One region of the Fictibacillus sp. NPDC058756 genome, then DNA from elsewhere that is predicted to be linked to it. Evidence: riboswitches for the same ligand, from Rfam matches in the RefSeq annotation. Region 1 holds a riboswitch; each other region holds the start of a gene.

Region 1 (11,105 bases):
TAGCGATGATTGTGGTAGGAATTAATGTTATGCTTGATGTATTAATAGCAAGCAGTGTGATCATCGAACGGCTAGCCTCGTTCTTTCCGCCATTAAGTATCTTAAGCTGTTCCATAGCTTTTATACCCATTGGTGTGGCTGCGTTCCCCAGTCCCAGCAGGTTCGCTGCCATATTTGATAAAATGTATCCCTGTGCCGGATGATCTTTTGGAATATCAGGAAATAGCCATTTGACAATTGGACGAAAAAGGTATGCAAGGACTTCTAACAATCCGCCCCTTTCTGCTATTTTCATAATCCCAAGCCAAAACACGAGAATACTTATCATAGCAAAACTCAAAGTTACTGCTTCCTTTGCACTTGTGAAAATTGCTGCGTTTACTTTATCCATGTTGCCATTAATAGCTGCAACAACAAATCCAATAACCATCATACCGACCCAAATGTAATTCACCATGAGCCATTATGCTCCCTTGCTGCAAAGAAAAGCTGGTTCAGCATATCTTTAAATGTTGTCCAAATACCATCATTGTGAGGTTTTATTAATGCTTTACCATCATAATATAGCGGTAAATCTGCTATTCTTAAACCATTTAAATCTATAAAATACCTTCCTACAGGCTTAGGAATATCTTCTTCTTTCCATTCACCAGACTTGGGCAATTTATATAAATGAATGGAAGAAGAGATCTGTTTAATCTCTTCTTTCATTAACGGATAAGAAAAAGTACGGTTTGCTTCAACTTTCCCTTTATAACCTCTATCTTTAATACTGGATACTTTACCTTCCTTAATCAGTTCGGTCATTTGAAAAGAGTGAAATCCCCACTCGAACATATTTCTATGATCTTCCCAGTCATCAGGATCATTTAGTGTAACTGCGATAAGCTCCATTCCGTCTTTCTCGGCTGTTGAAACCAGAGTTCTTTTTGCACGTTTTGTATAGCCCGTTTTCCCGCCAGTGGCATTTTCATAAAGCTTCAGCATTTTATTTTTGTTTCGCCACACTCTGTCCCATTTTTCACCCGTTTGCTCAGAACGGTATACCTTCGTTGCTGAAATATCTTTAAACATGTCGTTGTTCATAGCATACTTAGTCAGAAGCGCCATATCATAGGCGGTTGAATAATGGTCTTCATGTGTATCGAGTCCATGAGGATTTCTAAAGCGAGTATGTTTCATTCCTATTTCTTCTGCCTTTTGATTCATAAGATAGGCAAATCCATCTAAGCTTCCGCCTACATGTTCTGCGATCGCAACAGCAGAATCATTTCCTGATCTCAGCATCAATCCATAAACCAGGTCTGTTAATGGGATTTTCTCACCAGGTTTTAAATAAAGAGAAGATCCTTCTGTTCTTGCTGCATGTTCGGTTATGGTTACAGTATCCTGCATCTTTCCGGATTCAATGGCAAGGATAGCAGTCATGATTTTTGTTATACTAGCGATTCTCATGGGACGATGTTCATTCCGGCCATATAAAACTCTTCCTGAAGATTGTTCCATCAGTACAGCCGCTTTTGCTGATACACCAAATTCAGCCTTTGCTTCTTGCGGGAAAACTGCAAGTATAAGCGTGCATATTACAATGTAAATAAGAGGTGAATTGATTTGTTTCATTCAAAATCCCGCCCTTTAGGTGTTTTGTAAAAGTTTATGCAAACAAGGACAGGTTATGAATGGGATTTACTTCCGCTCTTTTATTGACTAGGAAAGAAACGTTGTTTTTCACCGTGTCTATTTTCATAATCAGTAAGTTCCATTAATGCTTTTTCTTCTGCTGGTATTCTTACACGGAGCATCAAGATATTTAATATTGTAAAAAGAAATGCGGTAACATAAGCGCCATAAATAAGAGGAATTACTAAAAGTTCCAATGCTACGACTAAGTAATTAGGATGTCTTATAAAACGGTACGGTCCTTTAGCCACAACTTCAGCACCTGGAAGCAGAATGATTTTTGTATTCCAGAAAACTCCTAAAGAGGTGATCGCCCACACCCGAATTATTTGTGCAATTAAAAACAATACAAACGGAATCATCCACCATGAAGGAGAAAAAGCACCGAAGAACATTACTTCAGCAAATAGAAAAAGAAAAAATGAGGCATGCATAGTTACCATCCATTTATAATGGCTGCTCCCTGCCTCAACAGCCCCCTTGGATCGGAGAGTTTCTTCATTCTTTCTGGCGATTTTCACTTCTGCAAGTCTCTGGATTATTAAAAAAGTCCAAAAAATGAGAAACCAATTCACCGTTATTTCCTCCATTCGACTAACAAAAGCTCTGATGAGAAACCAGGGCCAAGTGCTGCCATAATTCCTAAATCACCTTCATTTTGTTTTATGTCCATAAATTGTTTCAAAACATAAAAGACAGTAGCAGAAGACATGTTGCCGTTTGACATAAGCACATCTCGTGAAATATCAGTTTTGGAAAGAGGCAGGCCAAGAGCATCTACATATGCCTGAAGAACTTTCTTGCCTCCGGGATGTGCAATAAAATTTTTGATCTGTTCTCCGGTTAAATGATTTCGGTTTAGAAACTCATCAACATTCGGTTTAAGCCAAGTTCGTATCACATTAGGTATATCACGTGAAAAGACAACATAAAGACCTGTATCTTTTACCTCCCATCCCATTACATCCTCTGAATGAGGCTTTAATGTGGACATTGTATCTAAAATATAAGGCTTTAATTCTGCTGATTTAGCACCATCTGATTCATCTCCGCATATAAGTGCGCATGCAACCCCATCTGCAAATAAGGAGGTTCCTACAAGATTGCTTTTAGAAAAATCCTCATGCTGGAACGTCAAGCTGCATAATTCAACACTCAATACGAGCACGTTTGACTTCGGATATGCTTTACAATAATCAAAAGCTCTCGAAAAGCCTGATGCACCACCTGCACATCCTAAGCCCCATATAGGTATTCGTTTCGTATGAGAGGAAAACGGCAGCATATTCATGATTCTGGCTTCTATACTAGGAGTGGATATCCCGGAACTGGAAATAAAAAAGATTGCGTCAATATTTTCATAAGGGATTATAGGACTGTCTGATGGGCCCATGCATTTATGGATGCATTCTGCTCCAAGATTCGTAGCAAAGTCTATGTATAAATCATTTTTTTCCTGAAAACTTCTCTTTTCTTTAAACCATTCAATCGGCATTACAAAATATCTTGATGAAATCTCACCATTCTGAAAAACTTTTAATAAACGTTCAATATCTGAAAATGCATTTTGAAATAAGTTTCTTGCAAATTCCATCGTTTCTTTTTGCGATAGTTTGTGAGGGGGATTAACGGTTTCGACTGCTGCTATTCTGGGCAAAAGATTTCTCTCCTTCGACTCGTTTACTTATTTGTTAATTTACCCTTAACCCTCTATTTAAAACAGAACAAGTAAGAAATAAAAGGCTGTTTTCGTAAACTTTGCTGCTTTTGTAAGTGGTTAATTTCCGTTACAGGACTCGCTTTTTGCAGGGTGTGCGGTGAGCCCATTCGACGCATCGAACGGTCTCAGCTGTCCCACTCATGCTGCAGGACAAGGAAGGCTCCGGCACCGATATATCGCACGATGAAACGGTGATTTTCATTTTCGAGGAGTCTCGCCCTTCCGCTCCAATTAACTATTCAATGTAGAATTTCTTACATACTTTTTGGTGCACCAATCCCTTGAAACAATAGAATCTGCTAAAGGCATAAGCCGCAGGAGGGCTTACCGCACGCCCCGTGGAAAGCAAGCATCCTGGAGCGGAAATCATCTACTATCAAAAGCAACCTTATATACGAAGGCTTCTTTTAAAAAGGCTCTTTTCTGCTTTTTGATGTTTTCTTTTTTTCTTCCTATGCAAATGATTGAAGCGCAAGGTGAGACTCCTTCGGGACGAGTGGTCAGGTGGAGACTCCTAATGGCGCAAAGCGGCAGGAGGCTCAACGCACGCCCTGTGGAAAGCGAGCATCCTGAAGAGGAAATCATCTACTAACAAAAGCAACCCTGAATAATAAGGCTTCTTTAAGAAAGGCCATTTTCTCCATTTTGATGTTTTCTTTTTTTATTTCTAAAAGCGAAAACAGCCTTTAGAAATAAGCCAAATAAAAAAACAGCCAAAGACTTGGCTGTTTAAAATAATTATTCAAATGGTTGTAGAAGATTGGTTAATGTTTTTTCATCAGGATTCATAAATAGACTCTTAAAGTCTTCATATTCGTTAATATAAACTCGTTTTCTTTTCAAATATGAATCATTTTTGCTGAGTGCTGCTAATGCTGCTATTTCACGGAGTTTATATTTTTGAAGATGCTGCTTCCAGAAATCATGCTGACTTAATTCATCTTCAAGTTTTTCTTCAAAGTAACGCACATAGAGAAGATGAAAGGTATGTTTTTCACCATTTATTTCGTAGGCTGCTTCTGAACGGTTAAAGAAATCCTCTGATGTATTCGGTTTTTCTTTTTCTAATTCAATACCATCAATATGATGAATCAGCAAAACAGCTTCCCCCTTAGTTATCTTCAAAAGATATAGATTCCTGAAACTTTGAAAAGAATAGGTCTGCTTCCTGTTCCACGCTCTCCTCTTGAATGTTCTCCGGGAGCGGAGGCAGTTCTTTAATCGTCTGAAGGCCGAAATGATCTAAAAATGCTTTGGTAGTGCCGTACAAAATAGCTCTCCCAGTTCCTTCTGCCCTTCCGACCTCTTTTACAAGCCCTTTTGCAGACAAAGTTTGAAGAGGCTTTTCTGTCTTCACTCCTCTGACTTCTTCGATCTCAGATCTCGTAATGGGCTGTCTATAGGCAATGATTGCTAAAGTTTCGAGAGCCGCTTGTGAAAGAGTAGAGTGACCAGGGGTTTCAACAAGACGCTCGTAAAAAACTGCATGATCTGGTTTCGTTACGAACTGAAGTGATCCTGCGTATTCAACGATGGTCATACCTCTGTCAGGTGAAAGGTAGCTTTCTTTCAGCTCATTAATAATCTCATCTATTTCCTTGCTGTCTTTTTCAAGAACTTGTGCAATTTGTTTTCGGTCGATGCCTTCATCTCCGCTGACAAAGAGCAAACCTTCAATAACCGCTTTTATTTCATTTCGTTCCAAATCCTTTTACTCCTCTATCATGGTAATATAAATTTCACTAAAATGGTCTTGCTGCTCACAGTTAATACTTTTTACTTTCATTAATTCCAAAATGGCCAGAAACGTAACTACCACATGCTCTTTTGAGCTTTTATCAAAAAGATCGGTAAAACGTCTTTTGCCTCCAACAGATAGGAGTGATTGTTTAATCTGGTCCATTCTGGTTTCAATCGGCATTTCCTGGCGTTCTATCGTTGTTTGTCTTGGTGACCGAGTCACTTTTTCCTGAAAGACCTTCTGCATTGCCTGCAGCATATCATAGAGCGTTACATTTGTTACCTGCTGAGCTGTTTCCTCTTTTTCGAACTGACTTAAATCGAGCGGTTCTCTAGTATAAACTAAGCTTCTTGCAGCTTCTCTTTCTTTTAATTCATCTGCTGCAAACTTATATTTCCGGTATTCAATTAACCTTCTCACAAGTTCGTCTCTCGGATCTTCTTCCACGTCTAATTCCAACTGATGATCAAGAAAATCATCCTCGTGCTTCGGCAAAAGCATCTTGCTTTTTATCGCAAGCAAAGTTGCAGCCATGACTAAATATTCACTGGCAACATCCAGTTTAAGCTCTTTCATCGTATGTATATATTGCAAGTATTGCTCTGTAATTATTGCTACAGGTATATCATAAATATCTACTTCGTATGTTTGAATTAAATGAAGCAGCAAATCAAGCGGACCTTCAAATCCATCAAGCTTCACACTATATTTCATAACATTTCCCCAGTTTTATCAACGTTTTTTGTATTATAAAATTATATCATATTTTCAACATACAAAAGCTGTATTTTTATTAGTCATAGGCCTATGGTAAACTAAATGCGAAAAAGTAAAGGGGTGTGGGCACAAGTTGAATTATCCGAAAGCTTGGATTGATTATCTAATCTTTTTTCATACTGAACAAGACTATTTTGAGTGCCATGAAGTACTCGAGGAGCATTGGAAGAACGAAGGAATGAAAGGAAACCTTTGGCCGGGGCTCATCCAGATCGCTGTAGCTCTCTACCACCAGAGACGCCTTAATATGAACGGTGCAAAAAGAATGATAACAAGCGGAATTCAAAAACTTCAAAGCGAAAAAGCTGCACTTCATTCACTTGGTCTGGAACCTGACACTCTCTTTGAATTGCTGGAGAATAGGAAAAATGAGATTGTTCAGCAAAAAGAATTTAAGCCTTTTTTACTCCCATTAACACCGTCATTGAAAAAAACATGCATATTAGAAGCCGAAAAAACCGGGAAGGCATGGAAATCAAAACTTGTTCGAGACGAGACTATTATTCATAAACATAGATTAAGAGACCGAACACCTGTTATCGAGGAAAGAGAAAAGCAGAAATTGCAAAAGAACAGAATTCTTTAATAAAAAATCTAAATCCCCTGTCAACCGAATCCATGACAGGGGATTTTTATGCGTTCAGCTTATCAAACTACAATAAAAAAAGCCCCGGATACCCGGGGCCGCTCAATATTACTCTTCCCAAACTTTAACTTCTTTCATTACATCGCCTTGCTTAATGCGCAAAACAGTGTCCATTCCTTCAGTAACTTGTCCGAAAACTGTGTGTACGCCATTCAGATGCGGCTGAGGCTCGTGTACAATAAAGAACTGGCTTCCACCAGTATCACGGCCAGCGTGAGCCATTGATAGAGATCCTGCTACATGTTTGTGAGGATTACCTTCTGTTTCACAAGGAATTGAGTAACCAGGACCGCCTGCACCAGTTCCAGTCGGATCTCCGCCTTGTGCTACGAAACCAGGAATTACACGGTGGAATGTTACTCCATTATAAAATCCTTCGTTTGCAAGCTTTTCAAAGTTTTCTACAGTTCCAGGTGCTTCTTCTTGATATAGATCAAATAATATTTTTTCGCCATTTTCGAATTCGATTGAACCTTTTTTCATTAAATTGGCCTCCTTATGTTTCATTCACATACCATTGTACGGTGAAATGACATCCCCGTAAACTAATTTACACAAAAACCTTTGATTTTAGGGGCACATCCTGTCTGACTAAGTCTTCGTACGTTTCTCGCTTAACAACAAGCTGTTTTTCACCATTTTCTACAAAAACAACTGCTGGACGCTGTATTCGGTTATAATTGTTTGCCATACTGTATCCATACGCTCCTGTACAAGATACAGCAAGATAATCTTGATCCGTCACTTCAGGCAGCTCCAAATCCCAAATGAGCATATCTCCGCTCTCACAGCACTTTCCTGCAATTGATACTGTTTGGGCAGGCTTATCGTTCATCTTGTTTGCTGTATATGCGTCATATTTTGCTTGATAAAGAGCTGGACGAATATTATCTGTCATACCGCCATCAACAGACACATAATGTCTTACACCTTCAATCTCTTTTTGAGAACCGATCGAATAGATCGTTGTCCCAGCATCTCCAACGAGTGATCTCCCGGGTTCAATCCATAATTCAGGCATTGGTTTTTCTTCGAATTGAGCCATTTTACGATTGACTTCATCAATCATTGCCATTACATACTGTTCTGGCTCAAGAGGTGTGTCATCAGAAGTATATTGAATACCAAAGCCTCCGCCTAGATTCACGACGCGAGGAAAATATTGATAGCTCTCTTCCCAAATCTTAAAGTGGCTAAACAGCTTATCAATTGCTAAAGTAAAACCTTCAGTTTCAAAGATTTGAGAACCTATGTGACAATGTATGCCGAGCACCTCGAAAAACTCAGACTCAAGGACTACTTGCAACGCCTTATCTGCTTGCCCGCTTCCTAAGTCAAAACCAAATTTAGAATCTTCCTGACCGGTTATGATGTAATCATGGGTATGTGCTTCAATACCAGGTGTAAGACGCAATAAGATCTTCACTTTCTTATTCAGTTTTCTGCAAAGCATCTTTAACAGATTTATTTCATAAAAATTGTCTACTACAATACACCCTACTCCTGCTGTAAGTGCGAACTCTAATTCCTCAACACTCTTGTTGTTTCCATGAAAATGGATACGTTCTGCAGGAAATTCTGCTTGGAGTGCTGTATAAAGTTCCCCGCCGGAAACAACATCCAAACTTAACCCTTCTTGATCCATAAGCTGAATGATCGCGATCGATGAAAATGCTTTGCTGGCGTATGCTACCTGATATCCAACACCCTTTTCTTCAAATGCTTTCTTAAATCCTCTCGCTCTAGTTCTTATTAAAGCAACATCATATATATAAAGCGGTGTGCCATACTTTTTAGCAAGTTTCACCGTATCTGCTCCGCCTATCCAAAGATGATTATTTTCTCCGATTTTAGCTGTGCCATGTAAATTCACAATTAATCTCCTCTCCATGATGATGAAGAATTCAATCCCGACAATAATAAAAAGACAGCCGCAATTAAGGCAGGCTGTCATGACCGTGCCCTCATGTCGGAATAGCTCTCCACTACTGTTGTAGTGACAGTCCGCTGCTTGTTCAGCAGCGGCCCAGCATAAAAAGAAATGGATCTCCTTTTACACTTCGGCAAATTGACCTTTCGACATATTTCATCGTCTTCCATGAACTCCATATGCTACTTATTCGTTTTGCGCCTCTACCTCAAATGAGGCATATATTGAATTAGTTATGAATTTAACACAATTTTTGTTAATCCACAAGGGACAGATACATTAGTTTGGCTGCTTTTTTCTATTCTGCGGATGTACGATGCTAGGACGCACTTTTGACAGCGGCACGGCAACCCGTACAAGAATCTGCAAAAACGCTTTTGGATTAAATGGTATGAACGGCCAGAGATATGGCGTGTTTAAATTTTTTATGGTGCTTAAGTAAAGAATAAACAACGTTACTCCAATCATGTAGCCTGGGACCTTAAACAGTACAACTAATACTATAAGAACAAGTCTGACTACTTTATTCGCTACACTAAGTTCATAACTTGGGGTCGAGAATCCACCAATTGCTGCTATGGCCACGTACAACATAACCTCAGGAACAAACAAACCAACATCTATCGCAATTTGACCGATCAGAATTGCAGCAATCAGCCCCATTGCCGTTGAAAGTGAGCTTGGAGTATGAATGGCGGCCAGCCTTAAAATATCAATCCCAATTTCAGCAAACAAAATTTGCAGGAACAATGGAATATTCGTTGTTTTATTAGGTCCAATAAAGTCTATAAAGTCAGGCAGCAGCTGTTGTTGCATTGAAAATAAAAGCCACATCGGCACCAAAAAAACGGACATGATTATCCCGCTAAAACGAATCCATCTTAAGAAGGCACCGATAAATGGTGTTTGCCGATATTCTTCTGCGTGCTGGACGTGATGAAAAAGTGTAGTCGGTGTGATCATTACACTTGGTGTAGTATCCGTGATGATTAATACATGCCCTTCCATTAAATGCTGCGCGGCAACATCTGGTCTTTCTGTATACCGTACGAGTGGAAACGGGTTCCAGCCTTGCTTTACGATAAACTCTTCAATGGTCTTATCCGCCATGGGAATCCCATCTATTTCAATTTTACTTAGTTCTTTTCTGATAAGATCTACCAGACCAGGGTCAGCAACATCCTGGATATATGAAATGCAGATATCCGTCTTTGATCGTTCGCCTACTTGCAGAATTTCATGTCTAAGTCTTTCATCCCGTATTCTTCTTCTCGTAAGAGCTGTATTAATAATGATGTTTTCTGTATAGCCGTCACGAGCTCCCCTTACAACTTTTTCAATATCCGGTTCTTCTGGTGACCTTCCCGGATAGCTTCTCACGTCTACTATAAACGCTTCTTCCTCACCATCAAGAAAAATGACGATCAATCCTGAAAGCATACGGTCTACCGCTTCATCTAGTGATTTTGTAAGCTCAACCTGCTGATGAGCAAGGTGATTATGTACAAGATCTTTTACTTTCCCTGGAGATCTGTGGCCATGGTCCATGTCCATAAGCTCGCGATACAGCATAATGATAAATTCACTGTCACAAAGACCGGTACAATAATATAGCTGTAGCTCTTTTTTGAGTACAAATATTTTTCGGACACCTACATCAAAACTTATACCGATGCCAAGGCGGTCTTTTAAGAACTTTTCATTCTCTTCTATATTTTTACTGATCGGTGTTTTGTTCTTTGTGTTTGCCATGAGATTCGCTCCTTTCTAGAATGAGATTGATTGCTTTTAAGGTTATTGGGGCTCCTTTTTCAACTGAATCGAACCCAGCCATCTTTCCAATATCACCTACTCCGATTACAAAAGGAAGATTCAGTTCGTCTAATATATAGACCGTATCCCCATTGATTCTTCCAGTTTCCAAATCAGGCACTCCGCTTTTATCAATCCCAAACTCAGTGAGTTCACCATATCTATCCATGGAACAATGAACCTTTGTCCATTCTGCAAAATGTGTTTTAGATGCGACTGCTACCGCACCGATAACATCAAAATCCTCTTGCTGATGAATAATTCTCATAGCCTGTTCACCAGGACCTTCACCTTTAAAGCCACAATCATCAAACATTACAAGCACAGGGTCATGAGGGGTTTTACGGATCATTTTAACAAGTTCTTCACCGCTTTTTTTGGTCGGATTTCCCCAAGACTGTGAAATACAGCGTCCGCCAATTATTTTGGCAGCATGTTCAACAACCCGAAGCGCATAAAAATCTCCATCTGTTATGAAAATAACCCGTTTTTTCACCCTCAATCACCCCTTTGGTTCGAAGAAAACTGCAACTAAAAACCCAAAAAGAATAGCAGATGATATCCCTGCAGAAGTTAACTCGAAAATCCCCATTGCTATACCGATAAATCCATGTTCATCAGCTGCTGCCATTGCTCCGTGCAGCAATGAGTGTCCGAAGCTGGTAATTGGAACAGTAGCTCCTGCTCCTGCAAATTTAATGAGGTTGTCATAAATTCCGAAAGCATCCAGTAAAGCTCCAATTACAACAAATGATGTTGTAACATGGGCAGGTGTCAATTTTAAAATGTCCATCATTAA
Region 2 (11,105 bases), 380 kb from region 1:
TGTCATAATTAAAACTTGGGTACCATAAGCTTGAGCAAACTATTAGCAACTGTGTAATTTGTGATGATATACTGTGTTTACACTTTGTTAATTTAAAAGGAGGGCCAAATAAATGGCTATTGTAAATGCATCAGATCAAACATTTAATACAGAAACAAATGAAGGTTTAGTACTTGCTGATTTCTGGGCACCTTGGTGCGGACCTTGTAAAATGATCGCTCCCGTACTTGAAGAACTTGATCAAGAGCTTGAAGAAGTTAAAGTTGTTAAACTTGATGTAGACGAAAACCAAGAAACAGCTGGAAAATACGGTGTAATGAGTATTCCTACACTTCTAGTATTCAAAGACGGCCAAGTCGTTGATCAAGTTGTAGGCTTCCAGCCAAAAGAAGCATTAGTTGAGCTTTTAAACAAACATAAGTAAGCAACGCCAAAGCCCGGTATTCCGGGCTTTTTTCTATGGGAGCTGTTGACGCCTAATTTGATTATCGATATAATACTATCGGTAATGAAAATCATTATCATTAAAAAGTTTCAGGGGAGGATGACCAGCGTGAACATACTGGTAACAGGTGGGGCAGGCTTTATTGGGAGCCATTTGCTTCGTTCCCTAAACTTGTACAAAAACTTTACTATTACGGCTATTGATTCCTTTCATGGGTATTACAGCCGTGAAAGAAAATTGGATCAGCTAGAGATGGCTGGTGCCGGATTTGAATTTATTGAACTAGATCTGCTTAACGAAAAAAACGTCATGGAGCTTTTTGAAAATAAAAAGTTTGATACGGTTATTCATTTAGCAGCGATTCCTGGAGTACCTAAATCGATACAAAATCCTCATGAATACATAGACTTGGATATAAAGGCAACAGTGAACATTTTGAACGCATCAGGACGGACCAAGGTTAAGCATGTTATATTTGCTTCTTCTTCCTCTGTGTATGGAAACCAAGGTCACCGTCCATTAAAAGAAAGTGATGCGAACGGTCAAGTTGTTTCTCCGTATGCAGCTTCCAAATGGTCGGCTGAATCATTCTGCCATGCCTATCGTCATTTGTACGGCTTCGATTTAAGTATACTGCGCTTTTTTACCGTATATGGTCCATGGGGAAGACCTGATATGGCGATCCCGCTGTTTGTGAAAAAGATGTTAAAAGGTGAGCCGGTTTCTGTTTTTTCTAAAGGGACAGCTCGTGATTACACATATATTGATGACATAATCACCGGAATTCTATCCGTTATGAAACGCCCGAAAGAGAGCCAAGTTTTTAACCTTGGAAGCGGAAAGCCAGTTTCAATAGAACAGCTCATTGAAACATTCCGCTTGTTTATTCCGCAGCTCGAAACAATTGAGCTTCCGCATCGTTTAGGAGATGTACAATCAACTTGGGCTGATATTAATAAGGCTGAAAAAGATTTGAATTTTGAGCCATCAATCTCTATATCAGAAGGCATTGAACGAACAATTGAATGGGCTAAAACCTATGAAAGGTTTTAAAACGATAAGAATTGCTGCTGCTGTCAGTCTTATTGCTCTCTTTGTCTGGCTTTCGATACGGTATTTTAGCTACAGTCTCTTTCTTGAGGGATTAACAAATCTAATACGTTCTCCTTTTTTATTGCTATTTATGTTTTTTGGATATCTGTCTGCATTTTTCCTGAGAGCACTAGGCTGGCAGATGTATTTATCAAAAAATATTAATTTTCGGCATTACCTTTATGGCCTGTTTTATAGTCTTTTAGTAAATCATCTCTTGCCTGTAAAAGCTGGAGATCTTATGCGAATTGGGTATTTAAGCAGCATTAAGACCGATACCGGAAAAACTGAGATTATGGAGTCAGTTGTTGTTATGAGAATCTTTGATCTTATTGTACTAGGGGCAGCTGCCATAGGGTTTGGATCATTTATAGGTATTTCTCTAGCCCCGGACTATTTTTATGTATTTGTGGTCATTATCTTTACAGGAATTCTTTTACTATATCTTTTACGTAAGAAGATTCCTTTCCTAGATCGAATATCTAAAAATCTGTTTTGTATACTTTTATCAGCCCGGTCAATTGTTATATTATTGGTCATCTCACTCAGCTGGATCCTTGAAGCTGCAGTTGTTTATGGCACTCTTTTATCATTTTCTGAAACGGCTGGTGTGTGGGAAAGTATATGGGTAAATTCTATTACGATCGCTGGTCAGGTATTTCATTTTACACCAGGAGGAGCAGGGACATATGAAGCGACGATGTCATCAGCGCTGATTGCAGCTGGCATCACACCTGCTGTAGCCTTGCAGGCTGCGATTATTAGCCATCTGTTTAAATTTGTTTTCTCTTATCTAGCGGGAGCTTTTACGATAGTACGGGCACCGATATCTTTTAAAGAACTGTGGCTTTCGCTGAAACAAAAGAAAGAGGTTAATCAAACATGAAGAAAGCGTCAAAATTTGAAAAAGTTGCTGCACGCTGCTGGAATCTGTTAAACGAAGGGAAACCTTTTACACCGATTTTTACAATGGGTGTTTTCTTGTTGTACTTTATCGGGCAATGGAGTGAAACCTCTTTTTGGTTTTCATTTTTCTTAAGTCTGGCAGGGACAATACCATTATTTATTCTTTGTTTTTTATATGATTTTCCGCTCTTTTTAAGAAATTATTTATTTATCCCTTTAATAGCCGCATTGCTGTTATTGCAAACTCCGCCATTATCATTATGGCTGTTGGCTGCAGGTATTTATTTCTTTTTTACAGTGTTCTTTTGGGGAACACTTTATTACCATTTGAGAATTGGAACAACATGGCTGAACTTCACTCGCTTTTGGAAACTTGTATTAAAGAATAGTGATTCTACAAGTGGAAATGCCCAAGAACAGCTGCCAAAAGTACTAATGCTTTTATTGGTGTGGCATTACCTTTTTGAAACGGTAAAGGATGGCGGATTAAGTCTTGCGCAATACTCACCAGTCCTTTATGTAACAGCTGGTTTCGGCTTGCTTGCATGGATCTTGCACCGTTATTTATTTGATTGGAAGCCTGCCGAATATGAAGAGTTCACTGAGAAGGAAGCGATTCAGGCTAAATCAGATAAAGTGATTGTAATCGTAGTGGATGGAATGAGAAAAGACCGATTTGAAAAAGCTCATACCCCATTTTTGAATGCGTTAAAAGCAGAAGGTACAGAATACAGACAGATGGAAACTGTTTATCCTGCAAGAACTGTAGTATGTTTTTCTTCTATGTTTACAGGGACTTATCCTCGGGAGCATGGGATCACATCAAATATGGTTTGGCGTCTTGGAATTAAAGTAGAAAGCATCTTTGATTCCTTGCGAAAGGTTGGTAAAAAAGGCAAGCTCCTTGGCATCGCACATTTAGTTGACGCGATGGGCAGTGATGTTGAAACGGTAACAGCAGTAATGAAAAATGATGTGGCAGATCCTTCTATCATGCAGCGAGCTAGGCAAATCATGGAATCAGATAATCCTGATCTCTTTATTGTCCAGATGATCGCAACGGATCAAACCGGTCACAGCAGAGGTGTTTTCTATGATGAATACCTTCAAAAGATTAACGAAGCAGACAAGCTCATCGAAGATTTTGTCCACTATCTTGAAAAAGAAGGTCATATGGAGAATACAACACTGATCATATGTGCAGATCACGGACAAGCTGACGGAATAGGCGGACATGGTCACTTAGATGAAGGAGAACGCTTTGTTCCATTCATTATGCATGGACCACATATCCGTAAAGGTATAACAGTGGAAGAAAAGCACAGCTTAGTTTCTCTGGCACCGACCATCGCTCATCTTCTTGGTGCACCATTTCCGGAAAACAGCAGAGGTCCAGTTTTAAAGCAGGCAATAAAAGAAAGCAGGGAAATGTAATACATGAAAAAAGTAACGAAAGTCATTGTTTTTTTACCTGCTTATAATGAAGAAGATTCGATCGGAGAAGTAATACGAAAAATCCCCCGTGATTTTCATTCAACTGTTGATGTTGAAGTCATGGTTATTGATGATGGGTGTTCGGATCGAACAAAAGAAGTTTCTCTTGAAGCAGGCGCAGATCATTATATTTTACATACCGTAAACAAAGGTCTTGGAGCAGCTGTTCGAACGGGATTAGAATCGTGTTATTTACATGGGGCAGATATAGCTGTAATGATTGATGCTGATAACGAATATCCAGCTGATGAAATCCCTGAACTTATTCAGCCGCTGCTTGATGGCTTGGCAGATTATTCAATGGGATCCCGATTTTTAGGAACGATTTCAGGAATGAAATTGCATCGCCGCCTAGGAAATTACTTTTTCACATTGCTGCAATGCCTCTTATTAAGAAGATGGATTCGTGACGGCCAATCTGGTATGAGAGCTTTTAACAGAGAAACGATGAGAGACTTTGAAATTATTCATGATTACAACTATGCACAAGTATTGACGCTTAATCTCGTTCGAAAGGGATTTCGGATGATTGAAGTTCCTATTACCTACAAAGTTAGAACGACAGGTACTTCATTTATCACTTTCAAGAAATATTTAAGGAATGTGATACCTGGAATATGGAATGAAATGAGAAGACCTGTAAGAAAGATCAGAGAGTATCCTTCTTACGATACAAATGAATGATTATCATTTCAAGACCTGCCTACTGATGCAGGTCTTTTTTAAAGGCTTCTTTCGAAAACTTTAATGATTTGTAAGTAGTTGATTTCCGCTCCAGATGCTCGCTTTCCGCAGGGTGTGCGGTGAGCCTCCTAGCGCTCTGCGCTATCAGGAGTCTCACCTGTCCCACTCATCCTGCAGGAGTCTCGCATCTTCCACTCCAATCAACTTGTCAATGAAGTGAATGAAAAAATCGAGCCAAAAGCAAGATCAGAAAAAAGGGATGAGCGGTAATGAATTAAAAAAGTCATTTTCTATGATATTATGATTAAATAATAGGTACATCAGAGGGGTGGATAGATATTGACCTCAATTAAACAAAAATTAATGCTGCTTCCAGATCAGCCTGGCTGCTATTTAATGAAGAATGAATTTGGAAAAGTAATATATGTAGGGAAAGCAAAAGTATTAAAAAATAGAGTAAAATCATATTTTTCTGGATCGCATGACGGAAAAACCCAGCGGTTAGTCAGTGAGATCAGAGACTTTGAATATATTGTTACTTCTACAGAAATGGAAGCTCTAGTTCTCGAGATGAACTTAATCAAAAAACATGATCCCCGTTATAACGTCATGTTAAAAGATGATAAAAGCTATCCATATTTAAAAGTTACTTCCGAAAAACATCCTCGTCTTTTATATATCAGGAAGATAAAAAAAGACGGCGGAAAATATTTTGGCCCCTTTGTGAACGCATATGCTGCACAAGAAACGAAAAAACTCCTGGATCGTATTTTTCCGCTAAGAAAATGTGATACGATGCCGAAAAGAGTATGCCTCTATTATCATATTGGTCAATGTCTTGGTCCATGTGTTTATGAAATTTCACAGGAACAGAACAAACAAATGGTAGAAGGTATCATAAAGTTTCTGAATGGCGGTTACCAGGATGTGAAGAGACAGCTGTCAGAAAAAATGCTTGAAGCATCTGAAGCCTTAAACTTTGAACGCGCAAAAGAGCTGCGTGACCAGATCCAGCATATTGAAGCAGTTATGGAAAAACAAAAGATGATGACTTCGGATTTAGTCGACAGAGATGTATTCGGTTATCATTTCGATAAAGGCTGGATGTGTGTACAGGTGTTTTTTATTCGGCAAGGGAAAGTGATTGCTAGAGATATTTCTGTATTTCCTTTTTACGGAGAGGCACACGAAGACCTGCTTACTTTTATTGGCCAGTTTTATCTTCAAAAAAATCATCTGCTTCCAAAAGAAATTCTTTTGCCCAAACAGGTGGATGCTAATATGATTCAAGAGCTTCTTAATGTTAAAGTTCTTCAGCCACAAAAAGGGCAAAAGAAGGAACTAGTTGAATTGGCCACGAAAAATGCAACTCTTGCACTTAACGAAAAGTTTGCATTAATCGAGCAGGATGAAGCACGGACAGTAAAAGCAGTTGAAAACTTAGGCGAAAGAATGGGAATTGCTCCGCCTTACAGGATTGAAGCTTTTGATAACTCTAACATTCACGGTACAGACCCCGTTTCAGCTATGGTTGTCTTTGTTGACGGGAAGCCGTATAAAAAGGATTATCGAAAATATAAGATTAAATCTGTAGAGGGGCCTGATGACTATGCTTCTATGAAGGAAGTTGTTCGCAGAAGATATTCCAGATTGCTGAGAGAAGAAGGTGAATTGCCAAGCTTAATCCTGATTGATGGCGGAAAAGGCCAGATTTCAGCTGCTCAAGATGTACTTGAAAACGAACTTAATCTTTTCATCCCTGTTGCAGGGCTGTCAAAGGACGAGAAGCACCGTACATCTCAATTGTGGCTCGGTGATCCGCCTGAGACGATTCACCTTCCGAGAAACAGCCAAGAATTTTACTTGCTTCAAAGAGTGCAGGATGAAGTGCACCGTTTTGCCATTTCTTTTCATCGCAAAGTCCGGTCAAAAAGTATGTTCGAGTCTACTTTGGATGGGATTGCTGGGATAGGAGAAAAAAGAAAGAAGATGCTGCTCCGTCATTTCGGGTCAATGAAAAAAATGAAAGACGCAACTGTAGAAGAGATTCAGGAAGCGGGAGTTCCAAGAGCAGTTGCGGAAGAAATAAACAAAGCATTTTTATCAAAAGACTAGTTGCAGTCATTTAGTAACTTTGTTAAAATGAGACCAACTTTATAAATATGCCATGCTTCTAATGAAGTGATGGTAGAGGAGCAGGAACCAATAGTATCCCATCTGAAGAGAAGAAGCTCTTGTGAGGGTGGAAGAAAGGGGATTCTTGCCGAAGTGTAAAAGGACTTCTAGCCTTTTATGCTGGACCTGTATTGAATAAATACAGAGCTGTCACACAATTCCCCCCAGGACTTGTGTGGAGGACTATCTCACTAGGGGGAAACAAACTTGGCTTGCTGCGGATATAGCAACAATAGGGTTTTTCCTTATTGTTGCTTTTTTGTTTCTTAAAGAGATAGAAAATTACAACAGGAAAGGATTTGGAGAAGATGGGGAGAATCGTACAAAAATTTGGCGGTACAAGTGTCGGTTCGGTTGAACGGATCCAAAATGCCGCAAAAAGAATTATTAACGAAGTCAACAATGGCAATGAAGTTGTTGTTGTTGTATCTGCAATGGGCAAAACAACAGATGAACTTGTCAGATTGGCTGGAGAAATCAGCAAAAATCCTTCTAAACGTGAAATGGATATGCTCCTCACAACAGGTGAACAAGTCACTATAGCCTTATTAACGATGGCTTTGCATCAGGAAGGTTATAAAGCCCTTTCCCTGACAGGCTGGCAAGCAGGCATTCAAACAGAGAATAATCATTCAAATGCTAGAATACTAGACATTGATTCTGAACGGATCAACGGTTTGTTAAAAGACGGGAATATTGTGGTGGTTGCAGGATTTCAAGGCTTGATTCCTGAGACGAATGATATTGCAACACTTGGAAGAGGCGGATCAGACACAACCGCTGTAGCGCTGGCGGCCGCTCTGAAAGCTGATCGCTGTGACATTTATACAGATGTTACCGGTGTTTACACGACTGACCCTCGTGCAGTTAAGACAGCAAGAAAAATACCGTCTATTTCTTATGATGAGATGCTTGAAATGGCTAATCTTGGGGCTGGTGTCCTGCACCCTAGAGCTGTAGAATTTGCAAAAAACTATTCGATTGTTTTAGAAGTCAGATCAAGTATGAGTGATGAACGAGGAACGCTAGTAGAGGAGGAAGCAACTATGGAACAAAACTTAATGGTTAGAGGTTTAGCTTTTGAAGGTAACATAACAAAGATTACAGTAACCAACATGCCAAACGAAATTAATGCTTTGTCGGATTTGTTCACGATCTTGGCAAGCAACGGAATAAATGTAGACATTATCATTCAAAACGTGATGAACGAAGAAAAGACCAATATTTCTTTTTCCATTGACTCCAGTATATTATCAGAAACTCAAGAAGTACTTGCTGAAAATCAAGATAAACTTGGCTTTGAATCTATCAGTTATGAAGGCAACCTTGCTAAAGTATCCATCGTTGGTTCAGGAATGATCTCTAACCCTGGTGTAGCGGCAATGATGTTTAAAGCACTATCCAACCAATATGTAATGATTAAAATGGTTAGTACATCTGAAATTAAAGTTTCAACTGTAGTGAAACAGGAAGATATGATTAAATCAATTGAAACTCTTCACGACACATTTGAACTGGATGCACGTGTTCCTGTTCAAAACCAATAATTTCTTACAATTAAAGAAAGCCGGCATCAGCCGGCTTTTGTTCATTCAATTGTATCTTTTTTGTCCCATTGAACCGTAATGGAAACTTTATTGCGTTTCATTGACTCAAGTGCTTCAGTTGTACATTTTTTTTGCAGCTGAATTTGTTCTGCTAGAAAACCAGCTTCTAGACTGAAAGTGTTGTGCTGGAAATTCTCGATCCGCTGTTCGATAAGTAACGAATGAAGTGAGAACACCATTTCTGTTTTTGATGCTTCAATCATTTCGAGATTACCCCAGCCTGCTTCATTGAAAAAAGCACTTACTTCTTCCATTGTATGTAAAGGGTATTTTCTGGCAAGGTGTCTGCCAGCCCAATATAGAATATTTCTTTCTTGTTTACCAAGAAGTTCAGGTAATAAATCGCTGCGAAGGATCTCGTACCCAAAAGCTGAAACAGAAGGCTTTTCGACAGGGGTAGTCTCGTCCTTTGTTTTTTGTTTAAACATTCTGCATCCCTTCTTTCTAATTTTCATTATAACGGGTTAAGGGAGCAAACTCTATAGCAACTCGGTATTTGTCGAAAAAGTAATAAAGAACAAACGCTTATGTATCAATAAAATATCCCAATTAAGTTGTTAGCGTTTTCTTGACGGTGTCAAACGATGGGAGTAAAATGGACATGTTGCTAGTTGATTAAACTAATTGTTTAACACTTTTTCCTCTAAAAAAGAGGGAACTTAAAACGCTTACATGTGGAGAGGAACAAAAGATTAGCAGCCAGAGAGAGGCTAAATTTGAAGGGGGCAAGAGAATGTCTGGCAGTAAGGATTTTGTAAACAGAAGGATTCATTCACTTTTAGGAGTTATTCCTATAGGGCTTTTTCTCGTTCAGCACTTGGTTGTAAACCATTTTGCAACTAGGGATGCTGATGCATTTAACGCCGCAGCACATTTTATGGAAAATCTGCCGTTTCGTATTTTCCTAGAAACTTTTGTAATTTACTTACCAATTTTATTTCATGCGGTTTATGGTCTTTATATAACATTCCAGGCTAAGAATAATGTTAGTCGTTATGGATATTTCCGCAATATGATGTTCCTTGTTCAGCGTGTAACAGGAGTTATCACATTAATATTTATTGCATGGCATGTATGGGAAACTCGCGTTCAGGCTGCGCTGGGGGCGGAAGTAAACTTCTCTATGATGACTGATATTTTAAGTTCTCCCTTTATGATCGCGTTCTACTTAATTGGAGTATTATCTGCAGTATTTCATTTTGCTAACGGACTATGGTCGTTCTTTGTCAGCTGGGGCCTTACTGTTTCGCCTCGTTCACAGAAGATTTCAACTTACGTAACGATGGGTGTGTTCGTAGCACTTGCTATCGTTAGCGTACGTACTATTTTTGCATTCATTTAAAAGGGGTGAGACAAATTGAGTAATCAAAAAATTATCGTTGTTGGCGGAGGTCTCGCCGGGTTAATGGCTACAATTAAAGCAGCTGAAGCTGGTGTAAATGTCGACCTCTTTTCAGTAGTTCCAGTAAAACGTTCGCATTCTGTTTGTGCTCAAGGCGGTATAAACGGTGCTGTAAATACAAAAGGTGAAGGGGATTCACCTTGGGAACACTTTGATGATTCAGTTTATGGCGGTGATTTCTTAGCAAACCAGCCGCCTGTAAAAGCTATGTGTGATGCTGCTCCTGGAATTATCCACTTAATGGACCGAATGGGTGTTATGTTCAACAGAACACCAGAAGGTTTGCTGGATTTCCGCCGTTTCGGTGGAACTCAGCATCACCGTACAGCGTTCGCTGGTGCGACAACAGGACAGCAATTGTTATATGCGCTTGACGAGCAGGTTCGCCGTCATGAAGTTGCAGGACTTGTTACAAAGTACGAAGGATGGGAATTCCTGTCTGCCATCATTGATGATGAAGGACAATGCCGCGGTGTGACTGCTCAAAACTTAAAGACTATGGAAATTGTCAGCTTTGCAGCAGATGCTGTTATCATGGCAACAGGCGGACCTGGTATCATCTTCGGTAAATCCACGAACTCCGTAATCAACACAGGTGGAGCAGCGTCAGCTCTTTATCAGCAGGGCGTACATTATGCAAATGGTGAATTTATTCAAATTCATCCAACTGCTATCCCTGGTGACGATAAGCTTCGATTAATGAGTGAATCTGCACGTGGTGAAGGCGGCCGTGTTTGGACGTATAAAGATGGAAAGCCGTGGTATTTCCTTGAAGAGAAATATCCTGCTTATGGAAACCTTGTTCCGCGTGATATCGCAACACGTGAGATCTTCCACGTTTGTGTAGATTTAAAGCTTGGTATTAATGGAGAGAACATGGTATACCTGGATCTTTCACACAAGGATCCAAAAGAACTTGATATTAAACTTGGTGGAATCATTGAGATTTATGAAAAGTTCATGGGAGATGATCCTCGTAAAGTTCCAATGAAGATCTTCCCTGCGGTTCACTATTCAATGGGCGGCATGTGGGTAGATTATGATCAAATGACGAACATACCAGGTCTTTTCGCTGCAGGTGAGTGTGAGTACCAATATCACGGTGCTAACAGATTAGGAGCTAACTCTCTTTTATCTGCTATTTTTGGCGGAATGATGGCTGGGCCGTCTGCGGTAAAATACATTAGTGGTTTGGAAAAGACAGTTGAAGATGTTTCTTCTTCTGTATTCGAAAACCAAGTTAAGAAAGATCAAGAAGTATATAACAACATCCTTTCTATGGATGGAACTGAAAATGCAT
Region 3 (11,105 bases), 170 kb from region 1:
TTGCTTAAGTTAAAAGGAAAAAATGTAGTTGTTAATGTAGAAGGATAAAACAAGAGTGAAAGAGAAGACTTTCTAAATCAGGAAAGTCTTTTCTATTTTCAGGGGGAAACAAATGAAACTGCAAACAAAGTTAATGATCATCAGCTGCTCCCTCATCTTTATAGTGGTCGTTATTTTAGCTGTTCTTTTTCAGGTGATGTTTGTAAATACGATAAAAGATCAGATCGGTCAAAGAGCACTAAGTGTATCAAATACGGTAAGCAGCAATCCATTAGTTATAGAAGCATTTGAAGAAGAAGATCCTTCTCAAAGAATACAGCCTTATGCTGAAGAAATAAGGAAGAAAACAGGTGCACAGTATGTCGTTGTTGGAAATAAGGAAGGAATCCGGTATTCTCATCCTATTCCAGAACGCATTGGGAAAAAGATGGTTGGAGGCGATAATGAATTCGCCTTATCAGGAGAACCAAGTATTACAGAAGCAATCGGATCTCTCGGGCAAGCAGTGAGAGGTAAATCGCCCATAATAAATGATGAGGGTAAAATCATTGGACTCGTTTCAGTCGGTTTTTTGACTACTAGTATAAATGAAATTATCTGGCCTTATAAATTAAAAATTTTACTTATTGGGGTGTTCACTCTTTCTTTAGGAATTATAGGGTCCATATTGATAGCAAAAGGAGTTAAAAAAGCGACGCACGGTTTGGAACCAAAAGAAATAGGTTTATTGTACAAAGAAAAAAGTGCTATTCTCGAAGCTATCAGAGAAGGAGTAATCGCAATCAACCGTGATGGTGATATTACGATGGTTAATCAAACTGCATTACAAATGCTCGAAAGAGATACGGACGATTTGATAGGCAGCAATATATTAAAAACCATTCCAAACTCTAGACTTTTGGATGTCATTTCAAATGGCAGCAGTGAGTTTGATGAACAAATGAAACTTGGTAACAGCAATGTTGTAGCAAATCGCGTTCCTATTACGGATGATAAAGGAGATGTAATAGGTGCAGTAGCAACTTTTCGGAACAAAAACGAACTTTATAGACTTAATGAAGAACTGGCACAAGTTAAAGGGTATAGTGAAGGCTTGCGGGCACAAACTCACGAATTTTCAAATAAATTATATTTAATCTCGGGGTTAATACAATTGGAGTCCTACCAGGAAGCTCTCGATGTAATATCAAAGGAATCAGATGTACATCAGAGCTTTGCTAAGTTCATCATGAAACGAATTTCTGATCCTTACATAGGAGGTTTGCTGATTGGAAAGTTTAATCGTTCAATCGAACTTAAAGTTCCTTTTTCAATTGATCCATCTAGTACGTTTAAAGATATTCCTGAAACATTAGATAGACAATTGCTTGTTACGATTATTGGGAATTTGGTGGATAATGCAATGGATGCTGCTGTTAAAAACAGAGAAAATGAAAGTGAAGTTAAGATATGCCTTTCGGATATGGGAAATCAATTATTAATTGAGGTTGAAGATGATGGAGAAGGAATTCCGCCTTCTATCGCTAATAAGTTATACCAAAAGGGAATTTCGACAAAAGGGTCAGACCGAGGTTATGGTTTATATTTGGTTAATCAATCTGTAGAACAATTAAATGGTGAGCTTTTTTATGAAAGAACAAAAGTGAACACGACTCTTTTTACAGTTATTATCCCGAAAGAATAGAGGTTAACAAATATCATGCGTTCATTGGAAGTATTTATTGTAGAAGACGACATCCGAATCGCTGAGATTAACCGCAGATTTGTAGAAAAGATGGATGGTTTTTCCGTATGCGGCATTGCACTTAATGAAGAAGAAGCTAAAGAACAACTATCAATACTTAAACCTGATCTCGTTATTTTAGACATCTATTTTCCAGATATGAATGGATTAGATTTATTACGCTGGATTCGAAGCGAATTTCGCGGAATCGAAGTAATAATGGTAACTGCAGCTACAGAGGCTGAAACATTAAAAAATGCACTAGAAGATGGTATCTTTGACTATATTGTAAAACCTGTTATTTTTCAGAGATTCAAAGAAACCTTATTAAATTTTCAAGGGTATAAATTATCCATTCAGCAAATAGCGGCTTCAAATGAACTAAACCAAAGTATAATAGATTCTATCTTTAAAAGAGAAAAGGCCGAGAGTGAGACTTCTTACTTACCTAAAGGGATTGACCGAATTACATTAGATAAGGTCATATCTATACTTACGTGTAATAAAATTGGCTACACAGCAGAGGACCTCGGTCAGCTGATTGGAGCAAGCCGTACAACTGCTAGAAGATATTTAGAATACTTAGTCTCAGAACAAAAGGTATCTGCCGACATTTCCTATGGTGGCATAGGCAGGCCAGAAAGAATCTATAAATATAGAAAATAATCAAGTGATATATACATTTGCAATCTCTCATTAGAGGGATTGCTTTCATTATGTTATAAAACTCGTAACAACTTGTGCATTTCATGTATAATAACTGTTATAGATTTAAAGTTGAAAGAGAGTGAACAGAATGGGTCGTAAGTGGAATAACATTAAAGAGAAAAAAGCATCAAAAGACGCAAATACGAGTAGAATTTATGCTAAATTTGGCCGTGAAATTTACGTTGCAGCAAGACAAGGTGAGCCTGATCCTGAATCGAATCAGTCATTAAAAGTCGTCCTTGAACGAGCAAAAACATACAGTGTTCCTAAAACAATTATTGACCGTGCTATTGAAAAAGCAAAAGGCGGCTCAGATGAAAACTATGATGAGCTCCGTTATGAAGGCTTCGGTCCAAATGGTTCAATGGTGATTGTGGATACACTCACTAATAATGTTAATCGCACGGTAGCAGAAGTACGTTCAGCATTCAATAAAAACGGCGGAAACATGGGAGTTTCCGGTGCCGTGGCTTATATGTTTGATGCAACAGCTGTAATTGGGCTTGAAGGCAAAACAGCTGATGAGGTACTTGAATTATTAATGGAAGCTGATTTAGATGTACGTGATGTCATTGAAGAAGATGAAGCTGTTATCGTTTATGCAGAACCTGATCAATTTCATGCTGTCCAGGAGGTATTTAAGAATGCTGGCATAACTGAATTTTCAGTTGCAGAGCTTACAATGCTTGCACAGAACGATCTTACACTTCCTGAAGACGCACAAGTACAGTTTGAGAAGCTGATTGACGCTTTGGAGGATCTTGAAGATGTTCAGCAAGTCTATCACAACGTTGATTTAGGAGAATAATAAGCAACGAAGTGTCTTCAAATAAAAGAATCATAAGCAACAATCTATTAGAAAAAAGCCATAAAAAAACAGCAACCGTTATTTTGGTTGCTGTTTTATCATTATCATACAAATAGTGATGATAACAAAACCTATTAATGCTAACAGCGGGATTGTAATAAAGCCAAGCCAGTTAATATATTGTCCCGAACAAGGCACCCCTGAAGAACACGTTTCAAAAGCTTTTAGTGCAGGTATTTTTTGCAGTGCATAATGATAGCCAGAAACGAACACCCCAAGGATTGATAATGGCAAGATGTACCGGGTTATTCTAAGATCTTGATGATAAAAAGCGATTCCTAACAGAATAACCATCGGGTACATAAGAATACGCTGATACCAGCAAAACGTGCATGGTACAAATTGGAGTACTTCACTGAAATATAAACTTCCGAGAGTTGCAATTACTGATGCCAGCCAGGCGATCAACAAGGGTTTATTCGTCACCTTTACTTACTCTCCTTCGCCGCTTCTTCAACCATTTTCTGAAGATCCCCAAATGAATTTCCTTCGAATTTTTTACCATTTACGAAAAGGGTAGGTGTACCTGTTACTCCAAGGTCATTTACAAGAGCCTCATCGGTTTCCAATGCATTTTCACTCGCATCATTTTCGAAATTTCCACTGACCTTTTTTACATTCTCATCTGCCGTAACTTCACTCAAAGTATCATTTAAGAACTTCTCTGTGAATACGTCTTTCCGCTCAAGACTTTGATCATCAGGCTGCTTTTCATAAAGCAGTTTATGAAACTTCCAAAAAGTCTCGTTTCCTAACTCTTTATAAACCGTTTCACCAAAAAGGGCTGATCTTTCTGAATCAACATTAATAAAGGGATAGTTTAAGAAAAAGAATTTAACTTTCCCAGACTGTATAAGTTCTTTATCAATTAAAGGGAAGAAGGATTCATTGAAGTTTTTGCAAATCGGACATTTGTAGTCTCCAAACTCTATGATATTAACTGGTGCATTTTCTTCTCCTAAGTAAGGCTGGTTTTCATAGGTGATAGCGGATTCCTCAGTATTTTTGTTGAAGCTGCCTGTTAAAATAAAAACAGCTAGCCCGACTGTAACAATTCCTATAATTATAAAAAGCCAGACATGAGAATTACTCTTCTTTGATACTTTAACATTTGTATTTTTCTTTTTTTGTTTACCCATTGTTCACCTCAAAGTATGTAGTTTCACTAAATTAAAAGAAGTTACTTTTATCGTAAACAATATAGCACATTTATACAATTAATACGTAAATATATATAGGTTTTGCCCCTGAAGTATCGGAAAGGAACTTTATTCTATCACATAAAAATATTGGTAAATAAAACCTGTATCCAAAGAGAAAATTAGGCAGTATAATTTTCTAGAAATTATACTATTACACCTTTGGGGGAACAGGGATGAAACACTTAGTAACACTGCTTTTAGCACTTAGTTTGAGCTTTGGAATTTTACCGGTATCTGCTTTTGCTATTGAGCAAAATGATAAAGAGTTTGAAGCGTACTTAAAAGAGATCGGATGGGAAAAACAAGACTTTATCGATTTCATTGAAAGCAAAGAATGGTACTTAGAAGATTTTGAATCCGTTGATGAGCTAGGAATGCCTCTAACTGAAGACGGAGTACAATCCGTTTTAAAGGATTTTGATTTAAGCCGGGAAGAGCTAAATGATTTACTCGTTGAATGGGGTGACATTGAAGAAGGACAAGATGTTCTAGACAGTCCTTACTTTTTATTCAATGAAGATCTTGAAACATCTGTAGATTTTTATTTAAACGGATGGGAAGGAACACCAATTGACGATGAAAATCTTCAGCAGCTTCTTGAAGAGTACAATCTTGAATCAGTAGAAGCACTTGAAGAACTATTAAAAGAAAATGATGACTCTCTTGAAAGCTATGAATACATTGAAGATCTTCAGTGGGCTGTTGATTTTTACATCAATGGCGATGAATATTTGGAAGATGAATTTGCAGATTTGTTTACCGAAATTGATCTGACTGATGAAGAGATGGAAAAGCTTTTTGTACATCTTGAAACATTAAACTGGGAAGACCCAGCTTTCCTTGACAGCATGATGCTTCTTGGGGAAAGAATGATGGCTTTTGAAGAGTTTGAAACAGCGGATGAACTCTCAGCTGAACAGATTGCGGAGGTGCTCGCCATTTTTACAGAAATGAAGCAGCTTTTGCAGATTGAGACAAAATATTATCTTGTTGTAGAAGGTGAAAAGCAGCAAGTATCTATAGATACATTAATGACAATGGATTCAACAAACGGTAATGACCTAGTTATGGAAATCTATAACACGAACGGTGAACTACTTCTTGATCTAGTATTAACAGCTGATATGTTTGGCTCTGAACTTATCCAGGATACAGGAAAAGACATCCAGGAAGCTGAGAAAATTGTTACTGAAGCTCCAATGGCGGCTAAACCACCCGTTAAAACGATAAAGGGCGGAGAACTGCCGAAAACTGCTACAAATCATGTTGGGAACACCCTTGCTGGATTAACAATTGCTGCCGCTGGTATTCTTTTCTTCAGACGTTTTCGTGTTAAAGGATTCTAATCAATGAAAGATACAGAACTGAAAAGAAGCAAACTTCGGTTCATTCTTCTTACATTCTCTGTTGCATTTATCTTGTTTGGACTATGGTTCAGCACTACGAATGCTTTTAAGTTCGTGAAAGGCTATATGATTTTTAAAACAGATCAGGAATCAGCTGATGATTATCAATCGAATCCTGCTCAAAAAGAAATGAGACAGGAAACAAATGATGTGTTGTATCCAGTACGTCCAAAAAAGGGTGAAAATATAGGAGAACTGATCATACCTAAGTTAGGAGCATCACTTCCTATTGTTCACGGAACCGACGAAGAAGAACTAGAAAAAGGGGTAGGACACTTTTCAAAAAGCGTTTTGCCTGGTGAAAACGACAATTCTGTATTATCTGGTCACAGGGATACAGTGTTTCGAAAACTTGGTGAAGTTGGAAAAGGTGACATATTAGTAGTCGAAACGGAAGCGGGAAAATTTACGTACAAAGTGAAGAACGTAAGAATCGTCGACAAAAACGACCGTACCGTAATCGTTCCTAAACCACGAGCAACTTTAACAGTTTCAACATGTTATCCGTTTGATTATATTGGAGATTCACCTGAGCGGTATATATTGGTCGCTAATTTAATCTCAGAGCAATTGAATAAGTAAAAAGTTTAAACAGCTGAAGTACATTCAGCTGTTTTTTTGCATTATCAGAAAGTATAAACTTGTTAGGACGGTGATTTTCGACGTGGCAACAAGTTTAGGTCGATAGTATAAGCGCAACTAAGGCTGACGCAAAAGGCTTGGTATCAGCCAAGTTTTCTTTATGCAATTCTTCAAATTGTTGTTTAACATCCCAATAAAAAAGGTATGTTTACAAAATAATGTATGAATGGTCTAAAAGTATACCCGTCTGTTACATACTTAGAATATCAACATGAAAGCCGGTGGTTGAGCAATGAAAAAAAGCTCCGTAATTATTGTAATTTGTTTAGTAGTTTTATTAGCAAGTGCATTGTTAGTTAAATCTTTTAGTAAAGACGAAATGGAAGCAACTGCTCTTGGTGACTCCTTAGCCTATGGGTTAGGTGATACTGAGGATAACGGCTATATAGGGGATGTACAAGAGAGGTATGAGGAAGAAACTGATAAAAGGCTAGTAGTAAACGATTATGGTGTTCCGAACGATACAAGCACCGACTTGCTTAAAAGATTAAAGAATAAAGAAATCGCTGAGACGGCAAAGGACTCAGACTTTATTTTTATTAATATAGGTACAAATGATTTTATAAAAAGTACTGATCGATTTACTAAGTTTGATAAGAAAGAACTTCAAACCAATCAAGAAATTTATAAAGATAATTTAAACCAAATTATTAAGAAGGTGCAAGAAAAGGAATCATCCAAAACCATTTATATTTTAGGCATATATAATCCAAAAGTAAAATATGCAGATATGTCAACAGTAAATGAAGCTATATTAAATTGGAACCGATCAACTATACAAGTTACGAAAGATCATAAAAATGTTGCTTTTATAAGGACTGATGACCTCTTTATTAATAAAAATAAGAAAGACTATTTCGCAGATAATCTCCACCCGAATGAAAAAGGCTATGCGCTTATTGGAAAAAGAGTATTTGATTCTGTAAAACAAAATTCTGATTACAGGTAAACCAGCACCAAACAATGATCCAAAAAATTCCATTTGACGTAGTTGCAGAAATTTGTTAATCTACTATTCGTGGTTAAATTAAATATAAAGTCCTCACATTAATCTCAGTGAGGTAGAGGTCGCATTAATTATTAGTAAAACTATCAGAGGCAAGTGGTGCCATTGAAGACAGTTTGAAAGGAATTAGTGCCGAAATGTTCCATTGTCCACTTCAATGGCGCATTGGGGCTGCATTTAATAGGTGCAGAACTGTCGCAGGAGTTATTTCCTGCGTTGAGCTATCAGGGATTATTTGGGGAAGCTGGTTATGACACGTATGGGCTGTTCCATACGTGTTTTTTTTATTGGCTAAATTCTTAGGAGGTTTATTTCATCATGAAAAACAGCAATTGGAGCGTTTGGCTTTTGACAGCATTTGTCGTTGGAAATATGGTAGGGTCGGGAATTTTCATGCTCCCGAATACGTTAGCTCAAACAGCCAGTCCATTAGGAGTTACAGCAGCATGGGCAGTTACAGGCTTTGGGGTACTAATGATTGCCTTAGTATTCGGTTCATTGTCTATTAGAAAACCAGAATTAACAGCAGGTCCTCAAAGTTATGCAAAAGCAATGTTCTCAAATCCGAAAAAAGGAAACGTAGCTGGATTCAGTATGGTGTGGGGATACTGGGTTGCGAACTGGATAAGCAACGTTGCAATCATCACCAGTTTTGCAGGATATTTATCAACCTTTTTCCCTATGATGCAAAGCTCAAAGGTTGTAGGTACCGTACTTAATCAAAACATTGAACTTGGAAAGATGATTACATTTATAGTTTGTACGGTATTACTTTGGTTTACACACTTTATTTTAGTTACAAGCATCAATGGTGCAGGAAAGCTTAACTTTGTTGCTACTGCTTCTAAAGTAATCGGTTTTATGTTATTTATTGTTGCTGCATTATTCGCCGTTGAATCTTCTATATTTGCTGACGCATATTTCCCTGTGGTTGATGAATCTGGAGTTTCACATGGACTAGGCAGTCAAATCAATATGGCAGCTATTGCAACGCTTTGGGCTTTTGTCGGAATTGAATCTGCTGTTGTTTTATCTGGCAGAGCAACTTCCCAAAGAGACGTAAAAAAAGCTACGATAATCGGTTTATTAATAGCCTTAAGTATTTATATGATTACTACGATATTAACAATGAATGTACTTCCAAGAGAAGTTCTTATGACTTCTGATAAGCCATTTGTAGATGTCTTATCTGTTCTGATCGGTGATACTGGAGCATCACTAATGGGTCTTCTAGCGGTTATCTCACTTTTTGGATCTACCATTGGGTGGATACTGCTAAGTTCAGAAGTTCCCTATCAAGCTGCAAAATCTGGTGTATTCCCAGCTTACTTTGGAAAGGTAAATAAGAACGGAAGCCCTGTCAAAGCTTTATCTGTAACGAATATAATGTCTCAGATTTTTATCTTTTCTACAATTTCAGGCACTATTGGTGAAGCTTACTTGTTCTTAACAACTTCTGCAACATTAGCTTATTTGATTCCTTATTTAGTATCAGCACTATACTTCTTAAAACTCGTTTATAAGGGCGAGACGTATGATCAAATCAAGGGATCTCGAGTAAAAGATGGAGCAATTGCTTTATTTGCATTGATTTATTCCAGCTGGGTTATCATTTCTGGAACAGCAGACGCGAAAACATTTACTTTGGGAATAGGTCTTTTCCTTATAGGATTTCTTGTATACCCTCTATTTAACAAGTATACTGTTAAGAAAAGTAAAACCTCTGATTGATGTTTTCTTTTTTTAAACTTTAACTTATAAAGTGAATTAACTTAATAAGCTCGTATAATCGCAGGGATATGGCCTGCAAGTTTCTACCAAACCCCCATAAATGGGTTTGACTACGAGTGACGCAAATATTACCAAACATCCTTTTCATATAAGGGTGTATTGGATTATTTCTGTTCCGTTTATTATACCGGAGGATTGTTTCACTCATTTTGAGAGAAGCGATTCTCCGGTTTTTTGTTACTCAAAATAAATAACGAGGTGACCAGGAACGTTTTTTATTGTTAAAAGATGACTCTATACAGACGAGATATAGTACGACACATTTTTCACATTGAATACATATGTTAATAAAGTAAAACAAGCTATTAATTTAGGAAGTGGAAAAGTGGTTAGCAAGAAAAATAAAAGAGAGAAGAAAGCAGCAAACAAAAGATTTTTTGATCCAGCATGTGATTATGTTCCTTCTGCCGTGAACGAGCTAACTGGAGGTTTTTATGTGCCTACGGGAGATTATATTCCAACTGGCGGGTATATGCCTACCGGAGATTATGAGCATTACGGCTTATATGTGCCTACAGGGGATTATATTCCAACTGCCGGATATGTACCTACCGGGGACTATGAACTATATGGCATATATGTACCAACTGGTGATTATCAATTGGACTCTTATGTGCCTTCTGGAGATTTTATGCTGGATGAAGGAGAAGAATCTTCTGATATTACTAGAAGGTTTTCAGCAGAAAACTTATTTGAAGAAAGTCATATAAATCCTATATTCCTTTTAAAGAATAACCCTAATAAACTGAGCTCACCAAAAGGTTATATTATTCCTCCAATAATTCTAGTTTAAAAACTGCTCTTACAAGAATTGATTATATATCCCATTGAAAGGACTATAATCCTTGATTACCATTAGTTTGTGTATGATTGTAAAAGATGAAGAGAATACCATTGCTATATGCCTAGATTCAATTCACGATTTAGTGGATGAAATAATAATAGTTGATACAGGTTCTGTTGATCAGACTAAGAATATAGCAAGGCAATATACAGATAAAATTTATGATTTTAAATGGGTGGATAACTTTAGTTCTGCCCGCAATTATTCTTTTAAATTAGCTACAAAACAATATATAATGTGGCTGGATGCTGATGATGTTATAAATAAACCAAACAGGAAGTTACTTAAACAACTGAAAGATCATTTAAATCCAGCAGTTAATTCGGTTACAATGAAGTACCTTGTGAATAGAGACAAGTTTGGTAATCCTTCATTCATAATTAAGAGAAATAGATTAGTTAAATCCAGTTGTCAATTTAAATGGAATGGTGCTGTTCATGAATATTTAGAAGTAAGCGGTCCAATATTCCACAGTGATATAAGTATTCATCATTTAAAAAACAAAACTGACAACTCCAAACGTAATTTACGGATTTATGAGAAACAGTTAGATAAAGGAGCAGCATTTTCACCGAGAGATCTCTTTTATTACGCAAATGAACTCATGCGTCATAATGAACTTCATAAAGCAATCACATACTATACCTTATTTTTAAATCACAAAGAAGCATGGAAAGAAGATAAAATTGCCTCTTGTGGAAGACTGGCTGATTGTTATCATTTTTTAGATGACCAAGAAAAAGAGAGAGAAATTCTCTATAAATCTTTTGAGTATGATTGTCCTCGTGCAGACTTTTGCTGCAGACTGGGAAATCTATTCTTAGAAAAAAATCAGGTGAATGAAGCAATCTATTGGTACGAATATGCATCTATGCTTACTTGGGATAAAAATTGTATGGGATTTTATCATGTTCC

What was found. A riboswitch is a leader RNA that binds a small molecule or an ion and turns the genes downstream of it on or off. The one in region 1 is predicted to bind lysine.
Region 2: another riboswitch for lysine. It lies ahead of ACFW35_RS06070 (aspartate kinase); the one in region 1 lies ahead of lysA (diaminopimelate decarboxylase).
Region 3: another riboswitch for lysine. It lies ahead of ACFW35_RS08885 (amino acid permease); the one in region 1 lies ahead of lysA (diaminopimelate decarboxylase).

Annotation. Positions count from the first base shown of each region.
Region 1 is NZ_JBHYPU010000001.1:1,592,005-1,603,109, reverse strand. It holds gene ACFW35_RS08065 (nucleoside recognition domain-containing protein) at 1-457, opposite strand, end outside; gene ACFW35_RS08060 (D-alanyl-D-alanine carboxypeptidase family protein) at 451-1,620, opposite strand; gene ACFW35_RS08055 (isoprenylcysteine carboxyl methyltransferase family protein) at 1,701-2,255, opposite strand; gene ACFW35_RS08050 (type III polyketide synthase) at 2,258-3,337, opposite strand; gene ACFW35_RS08045 (hypothetical protein) at 4,139-4,498, opposite strand; gene scpB (SMC-Scp complex subunit ScpB) at 4,512-5,105, opposite strand; gene ACFW35_RS08035 (segregation/condensation protein A) at 5,112-5,855, opposite strand; gene ACFW35_RS08030 (DUF309 domain-containing protein) at 5,992-6,504, shown strand; gene ACFW35_RS08025 (peptidylprolyl isomerase) at 6,613-7,047, opposite strand; gene lysA (diaminopimelate decarboxylase) at 7,115-8,455, opposite strand; lysine riboswitch at 8,532-8,708, opposite strand; gene ACFW35_RS08015 (spore germination protein) at 8,774-10,246, opposite strand; gene ACFW35_RS08010 (stage V sporulation protein AE) at 10,212-10,808, opposite strand; gene spoVAE (stage V sporulation protein AE) at 10,809-11,105, opposite strand, start outside.
Region 2 is NZ_JBHYPU010000001.1:1,212,637-1,223,741, forward strand. It holds gene trxA (thioredoxin) at 113-424, shown strand; gene ACFW35_RS06045 (NAD-dependent epimerase/dehydratase family protein) at 545-1,498, shown strand; gene ACFW35_RS06050 (lysylphosphatidylglycerol synthase transmembrane domain-containing protein) at 1,485-2,423, shown strand; gene ACFW35_RS06055 (alkaline phosphatase family protein) at 2,420-3,877, shown strand; gene ACFW35_RS06060 (glycosyltransferase family 2 protein) at 3,881-4,621, shown strand; gene uvrC (excinuclease ABC subunit UvrC) at 4,985-6,736, shown strand; lysine riboswitch at 6,802-6,990, shown strand; gene ACFW35_RS06070 (aspartate kinase) at 7,105-8,343, shown strand; gene ACFW35_RS06075 (YslB family protein) at 8,385-8,831, opposite strand; gene ACFW35_RS06080 (succinate dehydrogenase cytochrome b558 subunit) at 9,137-9,745, shown strand; gene sdhA (succinate dehydrogenase flavoprotein subunit) at 9,761-11,105, shown strand, end outside.
Region 3 is NZ_JBHYPU010000001.1:1,759,148-1,770,252, reverse strand. It holds gene ACFW35_RS08930 (tripartite tricarboxylate transporter permease) at 1-48, shown strand, start outside; gene ACFW35_RS08925 (ATP-binding protein) at 113-1,684, shown strand; gene ACFW35_RS08920 (response regulator) at 1,700-2,389, shown strand; gene ACFW35_RS08915 (YebC/PmpR family DNA-binding transcriptional regulator) at 2,520-3,239, shown strand; gene ACFW35_RS08910 (disulfide oxidoreductase) at 3,318-3,725, opposite strand; gene ACFW35_RS08905 (DsbA family protein) at 3,728-4,438, opposite strand; gene ACFW35_RS08900 (processed acidic surface protein) at 4,675-5,847, shown strand; gene ACFW35_RS08895 (class D sortase) at 5,851-6,489, shown strand; gene ACFW35_RS08890 (GDSL-type esterase/lipase family protein) at 6,782-7,498, shown strand; lysine riboswitch at 7,604-7,787, shown strand; gene ACFW35_RS08885 (amino acid permease) at 7,871-9,286, shown strand; purine riboswitch at 9,317-9,419, shown strand; gene ACFW35_RS08880 (hypothetical protein) at 9,672-10,139, shown strand; gene ACFW35_RS08875 (tetratricopeptide repeat-containing glycosyltransferase family 2 protein) at 10,192-11,105, shown strand, end outside.